Regions from separate parts of the Paenibacillus sp. FW101-FHT12H11 genome, predicted to be linked through region 1. Evidence: riboswitches for the same ligand, from Rfam matches in the RefSeq annotation. Region 1 holds a riboswitch; each other region holds the start of a gene.
What was found. A riboswitch is a leader RNA that binds a small molecule or an ion and turns the genes downstream of it on or off. The one in region 1 is predicted to bind cyclic di-AMP.
Positions count from the first base shown of each region.

Region 1 (3,210 bases):
TCGATATTTTAAAAACAAAAAAGGTACGGTAGCCCTCTATGTTAATGCCAAGGGTGAACGGACGGGGTACGTCTTTTATCAAGTAAAAGAGTATACAGCAACCATTCATGAGATGGTGTTTTTGGATGAAGAAACGAGACGCGGGTTATGGAAGTTCATAGCCGATCATGATTCCATGATCTCGAAGGTGGAGGTTAAAGCGCCAGCGGATGATCAGCTTCCTTTCTTGGTGCATGATCCTAAGTTCAAGCAGGAGAAAATAACATATTTTTCGGCGCGTATTATCGATGTGGAAGCTTTCCTGAAGCAGTATCGGTTTGAACCGCGCCAAGAGGTTGAGCCGATCTATTTGCGGATTTTTGATCCGCATGCGGACTGGAACGATGGCGTTTTCCAATTGCAATTCACAGGCAGCGGGGAGAAAGCGGAGGTCACCAAGTTAGCTGAGGGCGAGCAACCGGCAGATGAGCGTATACTGAGTTGTAGTATTCAAACGTTGGCTGCCTTATTTATGAGTTATCAAAAGGCGGGCTTTATGGCTAAAATTGAGCGGCTTCAAGGCTCGCAGGAGCTGGTTACTCGGTTGGAAGCGGCAATTCCGCAGCGCACGACGTATTTGGCGGATTTCTTTTAGGATTCGGTCCCGGTGTTCCGGGGCCGTTTTTTGTTAGTGCGCTATCTCTCGGAAATTTCAGCCGAGAACGAGGAAATAGAGGACTCCAGTTCCCTTCAATGGATCAAAAGCTAGTTTTCCGTTGGGAGTCTCCAGGCTACCCAACGCTCTCGCACTGCACTTGCACGCTCCGACGAGCTGAAAAGGAACTGTGGGACCTTATTCCAAGGAAAACCACCTTTTCGGCTGGTTTAGGGGATCTACAAGACTCTATTTTGCCGGCTTCTATAAAAAGTACAGGTTTGAGTACAAATAAGAGCCTGTAGTTCCGTTCCGAAAGAGAAATGCTCGTTTTTCCGCGAATAGCGGACGCCAGTTCCTTTGAGGTGATTCCACCGAATAGATCCATAGATTCCTAAGGTGCCCGGAGTTTCATCACAGTTCATGCGGGGCTTTCAGTACGTTCGTCAAAATTAAAAAACCCGTGATCATCACGGGTTTAGTTTGTACACTTTTACAGTTTGGAAGCCGAATTTGCGTAAGGATTGCTGGGAGCCTGGAATGTAAATATCAACGCGTTTGCCTTTGATGGAACCACCGGTATCCGTTGCATAAGCATACATGCCGCCTTTTGGCAGGCCGTTGAAATCATAACCTTCTATATAGAGCTTAGATCCAAGTGGAATAACCGATGGATCTACAGCGACGGTTCCGATTCCTAATGGATTCCCCATATAGTCCAATGCTCCAAAGCCTCCATTTTCAGAAGGATCAGCGGAGTAGGCTGTTGACTCAAATAGCTCATAATCAGGTGCGTGATGATTGCCGTCTTTACTTAAAATCGCTAAGTTGCTGCTTGCATCCCACTGAACGGGAATGTCGGAAGCATTGCTTAAGAACCGAAGCGGCACGTAGACACGTCCGTTTTGGAACTCAGCGTGTGTGTCCATCTCGACAGGAGTGCTATCGATTTCGGCCTCTTTTTGACCTGACACCAAGGAAATAGAATGCTTGTCATTGTTCAGTGTGACTTTAATTGCGTCGCCTTCCTTTTGCCATTGTACATCATAACCCAGTTTCTCAGTTACGAAACGGATCGGTACTTGTGTAGCGTGGTTGTCATCCAAATAAGGCTGGGCATCCGGAAATTGAACCAGGTCATCGTTGACTTGCACTTTCACGTCCATACTCGCGGCTGCTGCATAAGCATGTCCCGAAAATGGGGAAAGAAAGCCTCCTGCCAAAACTGTGAAGGACACAGCAAGGCATGCTAACCCTTTTGTAAGCATATTCAATTGGTAATCCTCCTTCAAAATGAGCCTCCGAGGTTAGTTGACGGGTTCGGGAAGAAGGTTCTCCCTAGTCTGCTCTGCTTACAGAGCAAATATTCACCCCATGTAAATCGTCCCCCGTACCGGCACTTTGTCTGTGCACCGGACTCGGCTTCAAATATTCTATCATTGATAGAATAATGGAAACAACGCCCAAAATATGGTTAAAGGTCTTAGACCATACTGGACTTAGGTCTAGGTACAAAAACAGTCGGGAGTCCGTTTTGACGTGAATCCATTTCGGCTACGATAGTAGCATGAAGATTACGCGAAGGGCGGTGCAATAGTGAGCATGAATCGATCAAAAAGTTGGGCGCTGATTCTGATAGCAGTAGGCTTTCTCATTTGTATGCATCAAGTGGGCATGCATTTTCATGTCATGGGACTGCTGGTTCCTGTGGCGATGGTGGGGCTAGGTTATGTGGGGATAACTCATGGCAAGAAGATGGGATGGCTGATTTTTGGCATTGGCGCTTTGATATTAATTACAAAATTATCTGGTTTCCTAGCGATTGTGTTTGCAGTGTGGTTAATGTATTACGGCTATCGCATGCTAAAAAAACAAAACGATTCGGCGGAGTTCAGACTGTAATCAACAAGAACATAGGGGGTGTGGATGATGAGCGTATTTGATCGAATTGGTAAAATGGCCGATATGGCTTGGCAGGAGGCAGCAAGCAAGCTGGACCTGCATGAACGGGGAGGCGGCCATTCCAGCCATTCCAGCCACGCTGGACACGCTGGAGCATCGCGCGGCATCGCCGAGCTGGAGGAGCGCTACGAGGAGGCGCTGCAGCGTACGATTGAGCTGCGCAAGCAAAGCGTCGACGCGCAGGAGATGGCGCAGCTGCGCGCCGAGCAGGCTGAACTGGCCATGCGCGCAGGCGACGAAGAGCTGGCGCGTATGGCGCTGCAAGAGAAGCTGCGCTTGGAAGCAGCCTGCGCGCAGTACCGCGCGCAGTACGCGAGCAGCCAGGACGTCTGCCTGGCGCTCGCAGACGAGCTGGCGGGGCTGCGTGCCGGCCGCGCAGCAGGAACGGGACAGCCGCGAAGCGGGCTGTCCAAGGAAGAAGCTCGCGAAGCATTGCGCGAGCTGGAAGCGACCGGCCGCGAGCTCGGCCGGGAAGCGCTGCAGGGCTTGCGCGTGGCGGGGCGCGTGTCGAAAGAGACGCTGAAGGAGGCTGGCAGCAACCTCCAGCAGGAGCTGCGCAAGCTTCAGCAGGATTGGCGCGACAAGAAATAAGCCTCGCGTGATTGTACTGCGCC
Region 1 is NZ_JBYTCO010000009.1:388,003-391,212, reverse strand. It holds gene AC3WTJ_RS27940 (GNAT family N-acetyltransferase) at 1-634, shown strand, start outside; gene AC3WTJ_RS27935 (stalk domain-containing protein) at 1,105-1,902, opposite strand; cyclic di-AMP (ydaO/yuaA leader) riboswitch at 1,916-2,068, opposite strand; gene AC3WTJ_RS27930 (LiaF transmembrane domain-containing protein) at 2,237-2,536, shown strand; gene AC3WTJ_RS27925 (PspA/IM30 family protein) at 2,561-3,187, shown strand.

Region 2 (3,210 bases), on a different contig from region 1:
CTTGAGGAGTATGTTGATGGATGGATCAAAAGAGTAAAATGAAAGTATCGGAATTTAAGTTAACCACTCCTAGGATTATAATAATTGGTTTTGCATTAATAATATTAATCGGTGCTGTTCTTCTTTACTTTCCTGTTTCAGCTGCGAATGGACAGCGTGTTAGTTTTTTAAACGCACTATTTACTTCCACATCAGCAGTTTGTGTAACGGGGTTAATTGTTGTTGATACACCTGTTGCATTTTCAACATTTGGCGAGGTCGTCATCATGATTTTGATTCAAATTGGTGGTTTAGGATTCATGACCTTTGGCGTGTTAATGGCTATTATTATGGGGAAAAAAATTGGTTTAAAAGAGAGACTACTGATACAGCAATCAACAAATTCGTCATCGCCTCAAGGGGTCGTTAGACTCATATTGGGTATTTTTATGATCGCTTTGATAATAGAATCCTTAGGGGCATTAATACTGACTCTTCGCTGGTCGAATGACCTTGGGGCTGCACGCGCTATCTATTATGGCATTTTCCATTCCATCTCAGCTTTCAATAATGCAGGCTTTGCCTTGTGGTCCGATAGTCTAAGCAGGTATGTCGGAGATCCGACGGTGAACATCACGATCGCTTTGTTGTTTATACTGGGTGGCATCGGTTTTACAGTTGTTTTAGATGTGTATGACAAAAAAAGCTGGAGCAAACTATCTCTTAATACAAAGGTTGTTTTGACGACTACGGTTATATTAATTGTATTAGGGGTACTAGTTATATTCTTTATCGAAATAGCTAATCCCAAAACATTTGGAAATCTCAGCTTATCTGAGAAGTTATGGGCAAGCTTCTTTCAAGGAGTAGTACCTCGAACAGCAGGGTTTAACACAATTGATATTGCCTCAATGATGGCGGCTTCACAGTTCTTTATGATTTTTTTAATGTTCGTAGGAGCTTCTTCTGGTTCTACAGGTGGTGGAATTAAAACGAGTACCTTTGCAATATTAGTGTTAGCGGTGTTGACAATTGTTCGTGGGAGGGAAGAACTTCAGCTTTTTCAGAGAAGAATAGTTCAAGATTTGGTCCTTCGCGCGTTGGCAGTCATCATCATATCCCTATTTGTGGTGCTTAGCTCCGCATTTTTGCTTACTTTAACCGAACATAAATTACAGAAGGATTTTTTAGAAATATTGTTTGAGGTTACCTCTGCTTTTGGCACAGTAGGTATGTCAATGGGGCTGACCTATGAACTTTCTCCAATTGGGAAAATCATCATCATGATTACAATGTTCATTGGTCGATTAGGTCCATTAACTCTTGCATTTTCCTTTTCTCAATCCATAAAAAAGCAGCCTTATCGATATGTTGAAGAAAAATTAATGATTGGGTGAAGCAAATCGGTTTTCATTTTTTGATATAACAAGTAAACTAACACTCCTTACTTTTTACATTAGATTTTATAGTAATGAAAATTTTCGTGTGATGTTTGACGAATACAACATTGTTGTGTAATATAAAACTACGCTTAATTTCCGGATTGATAAATTCTGGAAAGCGGGGGAACCAATTTTCTGGGGCGAATCTTCATGTAGGGAACCATCTTTCCCGAGCCCGGCAGCTAACCTCGTCAGCAGTGGATGGGTCAGTTTTTTATTATGCAAATAATTGCATTTTTGACCCGTAGAACGGGTCTTGTTGTTTAATTAGGCCTGTTCATAACGGAGTAGATCGTATTTATTTTACGATCTACTCCGTCATGCGGGTCTATTTTATTTGTCTTATTACACCCATCCATGACCATCTAGACAAAGGAGGATATCGTTTAGAATAATTAAGCATCCAAAAAAACGAATATTTGCTTTTCGAGGAGGATCATCTATGGCACAGCCGAAATATATTACCGATATTGATAAAATCACGGAGATTCCAGAACAGGAACGAAGTAAACTGAAAGCAATTACGGAAAAATTCGTATTTCGTGTGAATGATTATTACTTGAATTTGATTGATTGGTCTGACCCGAACGATCCGATAAAAAAGCTAATCATCCCTAATGAAGGTGAATTATCGGAGTATGGACGTTGGGACGCTTCTGATGAAGACACAAACTATGTTGTCCCTGGTTGTCAACATAAATATAAAACAACTGCCTTATTACTAGTTTCTGAAGTGTGCGGTGCCTATTGCCGATATTGCTTCCGCAAAAGGCTGTTTCGAAATGACGTGAAAGAAGCAGTTACAAATGTTGATCCCGGATTGGCATATATTGAGAGCCATCCTGAAATTAATAATGTATTGCTGACTGGCGGAGATAGTTTAATTCTAGCAACATCGAAACTCAGGAAAATAATTGAACAATTACGTAAAATTGACCATGTAGAAATTATTCGGTTAGGTTCTAAAATTCCTGTTTTTAATCCAATGAGGATTTATGAAGACGAAGCTTTACTTGAACTTATAAGAACATATTCTACAGTCGATAAGCGTATTTATGTGATGGCACATATTAATCACCCAAGAGAAATTACTAAAGAGGCAAAAAGAGCTTTTGAAGCTTTACATAATGCAGGCGCAATCGTTGTCAATCAGACCCCTGTGCTTAAAGGAATTAACGATGATCCTCTGGTCCTAGCTGAATTACTTGATAAGTTATCATGGGCAGGAGTAACGCCGTATTATTTTTTTATAAATCGTCCTGTTGCCGGTAATAGAGAGTTTGTATTACCTTTAGAAAGAGTATACCGGCTAGTTGAAAGTGCGAAGTCTTTAACATCCGGTCTTGGGAAAAGAGTGAGACTATCCATGAGTCACACATCTGGTAAAATTGAAATACTAGCAATTGAAGATGGCAAGGCATATTTAAAATATCATCAGTCACGCGATCAGCAATATGGAAAATTTATCATATTAGATTGCCCTGATGACGCTGCTTGGTTCGATGATCTACCTGGAAGTAAAGAACTTTGGAACAGACCAAAGAAAATAGCAACCAGTGTGATCTCTGCAAATGATCTTCCAGACTTGCCTTTACATTAAGCCAAAAGAATAAAGAAGATCATCTTGGAGGAGTCTGTCAATTTAGGGGCTCCTCTTGTTTATTAGACGTACAAATTAAGTGATATAGATTTTTTTGGGGAGGGAAGTTATGCTAACCACATACGCTATGTTAGAAGAAATAAAAGAAAGAATCGATTACTTAAAATTAAAAGAAATCGAATATAAGAA
Region 2 is NZ_JBYTCO010000005.1:373,198-376,407, forward strand. It holds gene AC3WTJ_RS18455 (TrkH family potassium uptake protein) at 21-1,376, shown strand; cyclic di-AMP (ydaO/yuaA leader) riboswitch at 1,498-1,633, shown strand; gene AC3WTJ_RS18460 (KamA family radical SAM protein) at 1,864-3,021, shown strand; gene AC3WTJ_RS18465 (hypothetical protein) at 3,131-3,210, shown strand, end outside.
Region 2: it holds a riboswitch for cyclic di-AMP, as region 1 does, so the genes downstream of both, AC3WTJ_RS18460 (KamA family radical SAM protein) here and AC3WTJ_RS27935 (stalk domain-containing protein) in region 1, are expected to answer to the same signal.

Region 3 (3,210 bases), on a different contig from region 1:
GCAGCGAAATCAGCACGGCTGTTGCCAGCCAGCGGAAGCTAACGGAAACCCTTCTTGCGCGCTCATGAGTGAATCGGCTTTCTTGCCAGCTGGCCAATAAATTGCCTACCTTCATTAATAGAAGCAAGGCAAGCATCCATAAGAAATGCTGTTCATCGCGGCCAAGGCAGTGATGATACAAGGGCCATAGGACGACCCATGCCAGAAATGTCCAGAAGGCTTGAAGCACTAAGCTGTACATGAATCCGCCGCGGAAGTAAGGACCCATCTGATGTTCAACGCGCAGTAGAAACATACGGTCTGCGCTTCTGGCTAGCGTGCGAATGGGGCTTGAGGCTAACAAAGGTACCAGCAGCAAAAGGACGATCCACAGATAAGGATAATCTGTCGGAAGGCGCTGTAGTATTTTTGCATAATAATAGGAAGAAAGGATGACAAGAAATAGCAGGAAGCCAAAAAAATTGCTGCGCGCTGCATACTGCAGGTAACCCATGGATTCCTTCATATAATGTTCAAATCTCTTCTGCCATAGGGCACGGGTATCCATGTCCATCGCCTTCATACCAATTCTCCTTTTACAAGCTTATAAAAGATGTCGTCCAATGACGCTTGCTGGAGTCCTGTCTGCTGACGTAATTCGACTAAATCGCCTTGGGCGACCATATGTCCTTTGTGCAGGACGACATAGTTATCGCAATATTTTTCAATCGTAGACAAAATATGCGAGGATATGAGAAATGACGCGCCGCGTCTCTTCATTTTGACCATCAACTCGAGTAATGAGCGGATGGCTAGCGGATCGAGCCCGAGAAAAGGCTCATCAATGATGTAGAGAGAAGGTTCGATCAGGAATGCATTCATGATCATGACCTTTTGCTTCATCCCTTTGGATAAATGGCTTGCGAACGAGTTGAGCTTGTCCTGCATGTGGAACTGCTCGAGCAGCGCTTGCGAGCGGGAGAGATAGTCATCCTTCGTTAAGCCGTAAGCCATGGCGGTTAACTCCAGATGCTCACGAATCGTAAGTTCTTCATAAAGCTCTGGACTTTCAGGCACATAAGCGTAAGTGGCACGGTAAGGCAGCGGATCTTCGGCCAGCGTCAAACCGTTAATTTTTATAGAACCCCTTTGTGGTTGAAGCAGTCCAAGGATGTTCTTGATGGTTGTACTTTTTCCTGCGCCGTTCAAACCAATTAATCCCATCATTTCACCTTGGCGGATGGAAAATGTGAGGTCGTGAAGAACGGGTTTATTTGGTAAATATCCCCCGAATAAAGCGTCAACTTGTAATATGGGACCCATCTCAGTGCCTCCCTAAATAGCTAATTATTGGAATTTATATACGTGTTTCATACCTGATAATTATAAACAAATTTAGTTTCGAAGCCTAGTTTAAGAGTGAAAACACGAAGAAACTTAGTATTCGTACGTTATAATGAGTTAAAAGTAGATAAAAGGTGGTTTTATTTTGAAAATAAGCTATTTTTAATTGATTTAGCCCTTTTTAGTAGGTGTTAATCCCTTTACAGGCAGAGATTAACAGCGTAATATACTTTTCATAATAACTTAATAACCAATTTGCCATTTTTCCATTCGCTGAGTTCCAATTATGGGAACGGGGGAACCACTGTTAACTTATAAAGCGCCAACGCTGACGAAGTGAACAGAGTGAGTAACAGGGGTGAATCTTGGACGTTGAACGGAAGTTTACGTCTGAGTAGGGCGACTCTCACGTCCGAATCCGTCAGCTAACCTCGTAAGCGTAAGAGAGGTAACGATTGTCGTGCGTGCTATTTGTGTATTTTTACTATGCAAACTAAGCCAGCGAGAAGAGTCCTCTTCTTGCTGGCTTTTTGTCCCCATAAGGACCTTTAACTGTTTCGGACGACTAATCGTAACCCGGAATTCATAGGATGATGAATAGCAAAGCGGGGTGGGACGACCAGAACGCAGCTGTTTCCAAACACTGCCGATGGACGACACGTTAAGTTAAATTAAAAACCTTAGTCGCGTCAAATTTAATCATGCTGTAACCTGGCGGCGAGGCTTTGAAGGAGGACCGAAGAAGTGGGCAGTATCTCTTTTAGCGAGACCCATGTAAAACGATCATCCAGCATGTCCTTCGCATTGCGATGGAAGCATGAAAACTTGCGTTTGATTTTAAGCCTGGCTATAATCTCAATCGCAATGACTTTCATGTTTTTGGTGTTGTTGTACGGTACGGCTACCAAGAGCGTATCCGTGGTTGTGAATGGACAAGAAACCGTTGTGCACACGAAGCAATGGGTCCTGCAACGCCTACTGGATGAACAAGCCATAACGATTGGTGAACACGATGAAATATCTGCAGACCCTGCGGCTACAATCAAGGGCGGGGACAAATTCGTCATCGAACACGCTTCTCCAATTCAATTGACTGCTGATGGAAAGACCACCACTGTTTACACAACTGCAAGAACGGTTGAAAGTGCATTGCAACGTTTACATATTGCACTTGGGGAGCACGATAAGCTGACTCCCGAACCGACAGCCTCTTTGGGATCAGGCGATGAAATCAAAATCGTCCGTGTGAAAAAAGAGACGGAAGAAGTAACAGAGCCGATTGCATTCGACACGGAAAAGAAAAATGATGCATCGTTGCTTAAGGGTAAAGAGCAGGTCGTTCAAGAAGGTAAAGAGGGCGTACTTCTGAAAAAGAAAGAGAAGACTTACGAAGATGGCGTATTAGTTGCAGAAGCTGTTGTAGGTCAAGAAGTACAGGAACAAAGCGTTAAAAAAGTTGTGTCCGTTGGCACAAAAAATCCTGTTGTTGTTCTATCGGCGTCATCCCCTAGCGTGGATGAGGTCTCTAAGAATGGTGTAACATTCGGGTATAAACAAATCCTCAAGAACGTGAAGCTCACGGCTTATTCAGCGGGAGCCGATTCGACAGGCAAAGCCGAAGGTTCTCCTGGGTATGGGAAGACCTATACAGGAACGACAGTTACTGAGGGCAGAACGATTGCGGTAGATCCGAAAGTTATCCCACTGGGATGGTGGGTTTACATTGAGGGTGTTGGCTTCCGTCGTGCTGAAGACATTGGTAGCGGTGTGAAAGGCCAAATGATCGATGTTTACTTTGAAGATCATGGCTACGCTAATAAATTCGGAACGAAACAAGGATATACGGTCTATGTCGTAGGACCGAAAAAGCCGTCTGAGAATTAACGT
Region 3 is NZ_JBYTCO010000018.1:59,737-62,946, reverse strand. It holds gene AC3WTJ_RS36110 (ABC transporter permease) at 1-562, opposite strand, end outside; gene AC3WTJ_RS36105 (ABC transporter ATP-binding protein) at 559-1,302, opposite strand; cyclic di-AMP (ydaO/yuaA leader) riboswitch at 1,585-1,778, shown strand; gene AC3WTJ_RS36100 (resuscitation-promoting factor) at 2,068-3,207, shown strand.
Region 3: it holds a riboswitch for cyclic di-AMP, as region 1 does, so the genes downstream of both, AC3WTJ_RS36100 (resuscitation-promoting factor) here and AC3WTJ_RS27935 (stalk domain-containing protein) in region 1, are expected to answer to the same signal.

Region 4 (3,210 bases), on a different contig from region 1:
CTCTACTTTATCGCGCTGTTGACCTTCTCCTAGCAGTGCTGCAACCGGAACATCCAGGAATTTACCTAAGAGATCGAGTAGTGCTGCTTCCAATGCCGTAACGGCATGTATCGTGATGCGTAGATCAAAAGTCTGCAAACCGCGTCCTCCCTGATCCCGATCAGCGAATTGCTTGCGAACTTTCGTAAGAATGTTATTGTATTGGCCGATCGATTGACCGATAACCAGTGGGCACGCGTCTTCAAGCGTTTTACGAATATTCTCGCCGCCCGGTACTTCACCTACGCCCGTATGACCTGCACTGTCTTTGAGAATTACGATGTTACGTGTAAAGAATGGAGCATGCGCTCCACTAAGATTGAAGAGCATGCTATCATGCCCTGCAACTGGAATTACTTTTAGTTCGGTAATGATTGGCGTGCTGGAAGCTTGATTTCTCGATGGCTCATTTAGCAGTTCTTGTTTCATGGCTGATCTCTCCCTTTCATGTGGATGAATACCAGTTTAATGAAGATAACAACTAATTAGCTTACCTTAAATTAAATTGTACCACGTCCTCTAGCTCCTAAGTACTTAAATAACTCATATTCACATATTTTTGTTAGGGAATAGTATGCGCTCGCCGGAGAGGAAGTTGACATTATGGTACATTATAAAAAAATGAAGATTGACGGTTGGGAGTTATTTTTTCGCCAAGCCGGGAGTCCATACAACCCAACCATCATCCTTCTTCATGGTTTTCCAAGCTCATCCCATATGTTCAGGGATTTAATTCCTCAACTCACAGACCACTTTCATCTCATTGCTCCTGACTATCTTGGATACGGAAATAGCAGTATGCCTTCCACAGAAGAATTTGCTTACACCTTCGAGAATCTATCCATTCTGATTGAAAAGTTAATTGATAATCTCGGCATTTCCCAATATATATTGTACACCCATGACTATGGAGGTCCTATCGGGTTCAGACTGGCCGTTCGGAATCCGCACCGTATTCTAGGATTCGTTATTCAAAATGCCGTAGTCAGTGAAAACGGCTTAGGGGAACCGTTCGATCTCTTCAAAGCTCTCTGGGCGAATCGAAATCCTGCAACCGAAGCGGCCTTTGCTCAGCTTGCAACCTTTCATTTTACAAAAATGCAGTATGTTACGGGCGTGTGTCATCCCTACCGGATTAGTCCCGATGGTTATTTAATGGACCAGTTATTTTTGGATCGACCCGGGAATAGCCAAATCCAGTTGGAATTGGGCTACGATTATCGGACCAACGTCGAACAATACCCTGTTTGGCAGCAGTACTTGCGAACTTATCAACCTCCTACGCTCATAACCTGGGGCAAAAATGATTTTATTTTTACGGTGCAAGGGGCTCTTGCTTTCGGAGAACTATTAACGTGTGTGGAAACTCACTTTTTATGCGGGGGCCATTTTGTTCTGGAAGAGCAAAGCCAGCAAGTTGCGGAGCTTATCACGCGCTTTTTTGGCCGTATCTATTCACTTAAATAAACGAAAAAGGAGCTGCCGCCAGGCAAGCTCCTTCACTATTGTTGAAGATCGTTAAATGGTATGGCTGATGTACGCTCTTAGGCAAGGATACGGGCCACTGAAAATATGCGCCATGGTTACGATAAAGCTGAGGTGATCCTGTAAAATTTGGAGCGTGGTTCCGACGCGATGGGCTAGCGATTGTTCAACCGCTAATTCCTTTTCCGAGCTAAGTTGGTAAAGCAGCTCATTGTTTTGAGCGACCGTTTTGCTAATTTCCATTAGCGTCTGTGTTTCGACGTCTGATGGTTGGTAAGCCAAATTCGGAAATTGAATGTCGTACGCTTCCAACCGCTGTTTTAAATGAAGAATCTCCTGTTGACGCTGTACAGAATCGTTGGCTCTCTTCCAAGGGAGAAAATTCTTCCATTCTTTGGTTACTTTCATAAGCAGCATGTCTAGTTCCTCCTATTTTCTCTAGAAGAGAAAAAGGAAGCGAGGGAATAGAACCTTAAATCACATAGTTCCATTAAATGTTTCTATCCATTCTTTCTACGCTGACGAAGTTAGCTGACGGATTCGGGTTGAAAGTTAACCCTAACACTTTACATGTGTACTCACCCCAGGAAACTTGGTTCCCCCGCTTCTTTAATCTAAAGAATTAAGCGTATTTTATCAATTTACTCCAATGTATGAGGAGAAGCAATAGTAATATTTTCTTATCTATTCTATGTCCTTAGTCATGCATCCCTTGTAACCAAATCATGATCCGATCTACTACTTCCATATATCTTTGCCCAACTAGCAATCCGGTGTGAGTCGTTTCCCTAAATCCTGTATATTCAGCATGGAGAAGGTCCGCTGTCGCCTTTCCCCTCCGGTCATCCTCTTCACTATTAATGGCTTTAATAACCAAGGCTGGATGAATCATCAAACTGCTGTCTATCGATATTCCACCGCTTACTCCCAATGAAAAATAAAAATCGTTAAATGCTTTTAATGACTCCACCGTTATATACTTTCTCTGAAAATCAATGTCATCTGCTGATTCATCTATACTGGAATTCTCATCTCGGGATGGTGCAGGCATTAAAACGCCTGTTGTCATAGCAGCTATTTCTTTGTAGGGTACAGCTTCATAAACTTCCTTGCTTATGCTTGTATCGATCACCACTAAACCTGCAAGTTCGATGGTTTCAGCCAGCTTTTGGCTCAAAATTCCTCCCATGCTAAATCCTATGAGAATTGGTGGAGCCTTACACTCGGCCAAAACCTCTTTGATATCCTCCAAATAATCTTCGAATGTGACATTTGTCAAATCGAGCACTCTACTTTTGTAGTGCCCTCTCAAATTCATAACATAACAATTCCATCCCCTGTTTATAAAGTGTGGGATGTATTTGCTCCACATCCAACTGCCCGTGTAGGCACCGTGTACAAATAAAAGCGGAGGTCTTTTTGAAGCTCCCTTCTGTAGCTCAACTCCCTCGAAAATTTCTACAAATAGATCATTTTCTCCGATATATTTCACACGATGATCCGGCAAATCTTTTGTGTAATCTTTCATGATAAGCTCCTCCTCGTTATATAGTTTGACGTCAAACTATTACTCTAAAAAAAATTAAAAGTTTCTATAAATTTTCGTTAGAATTCTCAGTAATTCTTCCTTTTCTTTATCCGAAATGTCCATATAAAAAACATCTAACATTTTCTCTGAGATGGTTT
Region 4 is NZ_JBYTCO010000007.1:306,309-309,518, reverse strand. It holds gene gudD (glucarate dehydratase) at 1-468, opposite strand, end outside; gene AC3WTJ_RS23905 (alpha/beta fold hydrolase) at 643-1,506, shown strand; gene AC3WTJ_RS23900 (hypothetical protein) at 1,558-1,941, opposite strand; cyclic di-AMP (ydaO/yuaA leader) riboswitch at 2,025-2,163, opposite strand; gene AC3WTJ_RS23895 (alpha/beta hydrolase) at 2,222-3,052, opposite strand; gene AC3WTJ_RS23890 (MarR family winged helix-turn-helix transcriptional regulator) at 3,107-3,210, opposite strand, start outside.
Region 4: it holds a riboswitch for cyclic di-AMP, as region 1 does, so the genes downstream of both, AC3WTJ_RS23900 (hypothetical protein) here and AC3WTJ_RS27935 (stalk domain-containing protein) in region 1, are expected to answer to the same signal.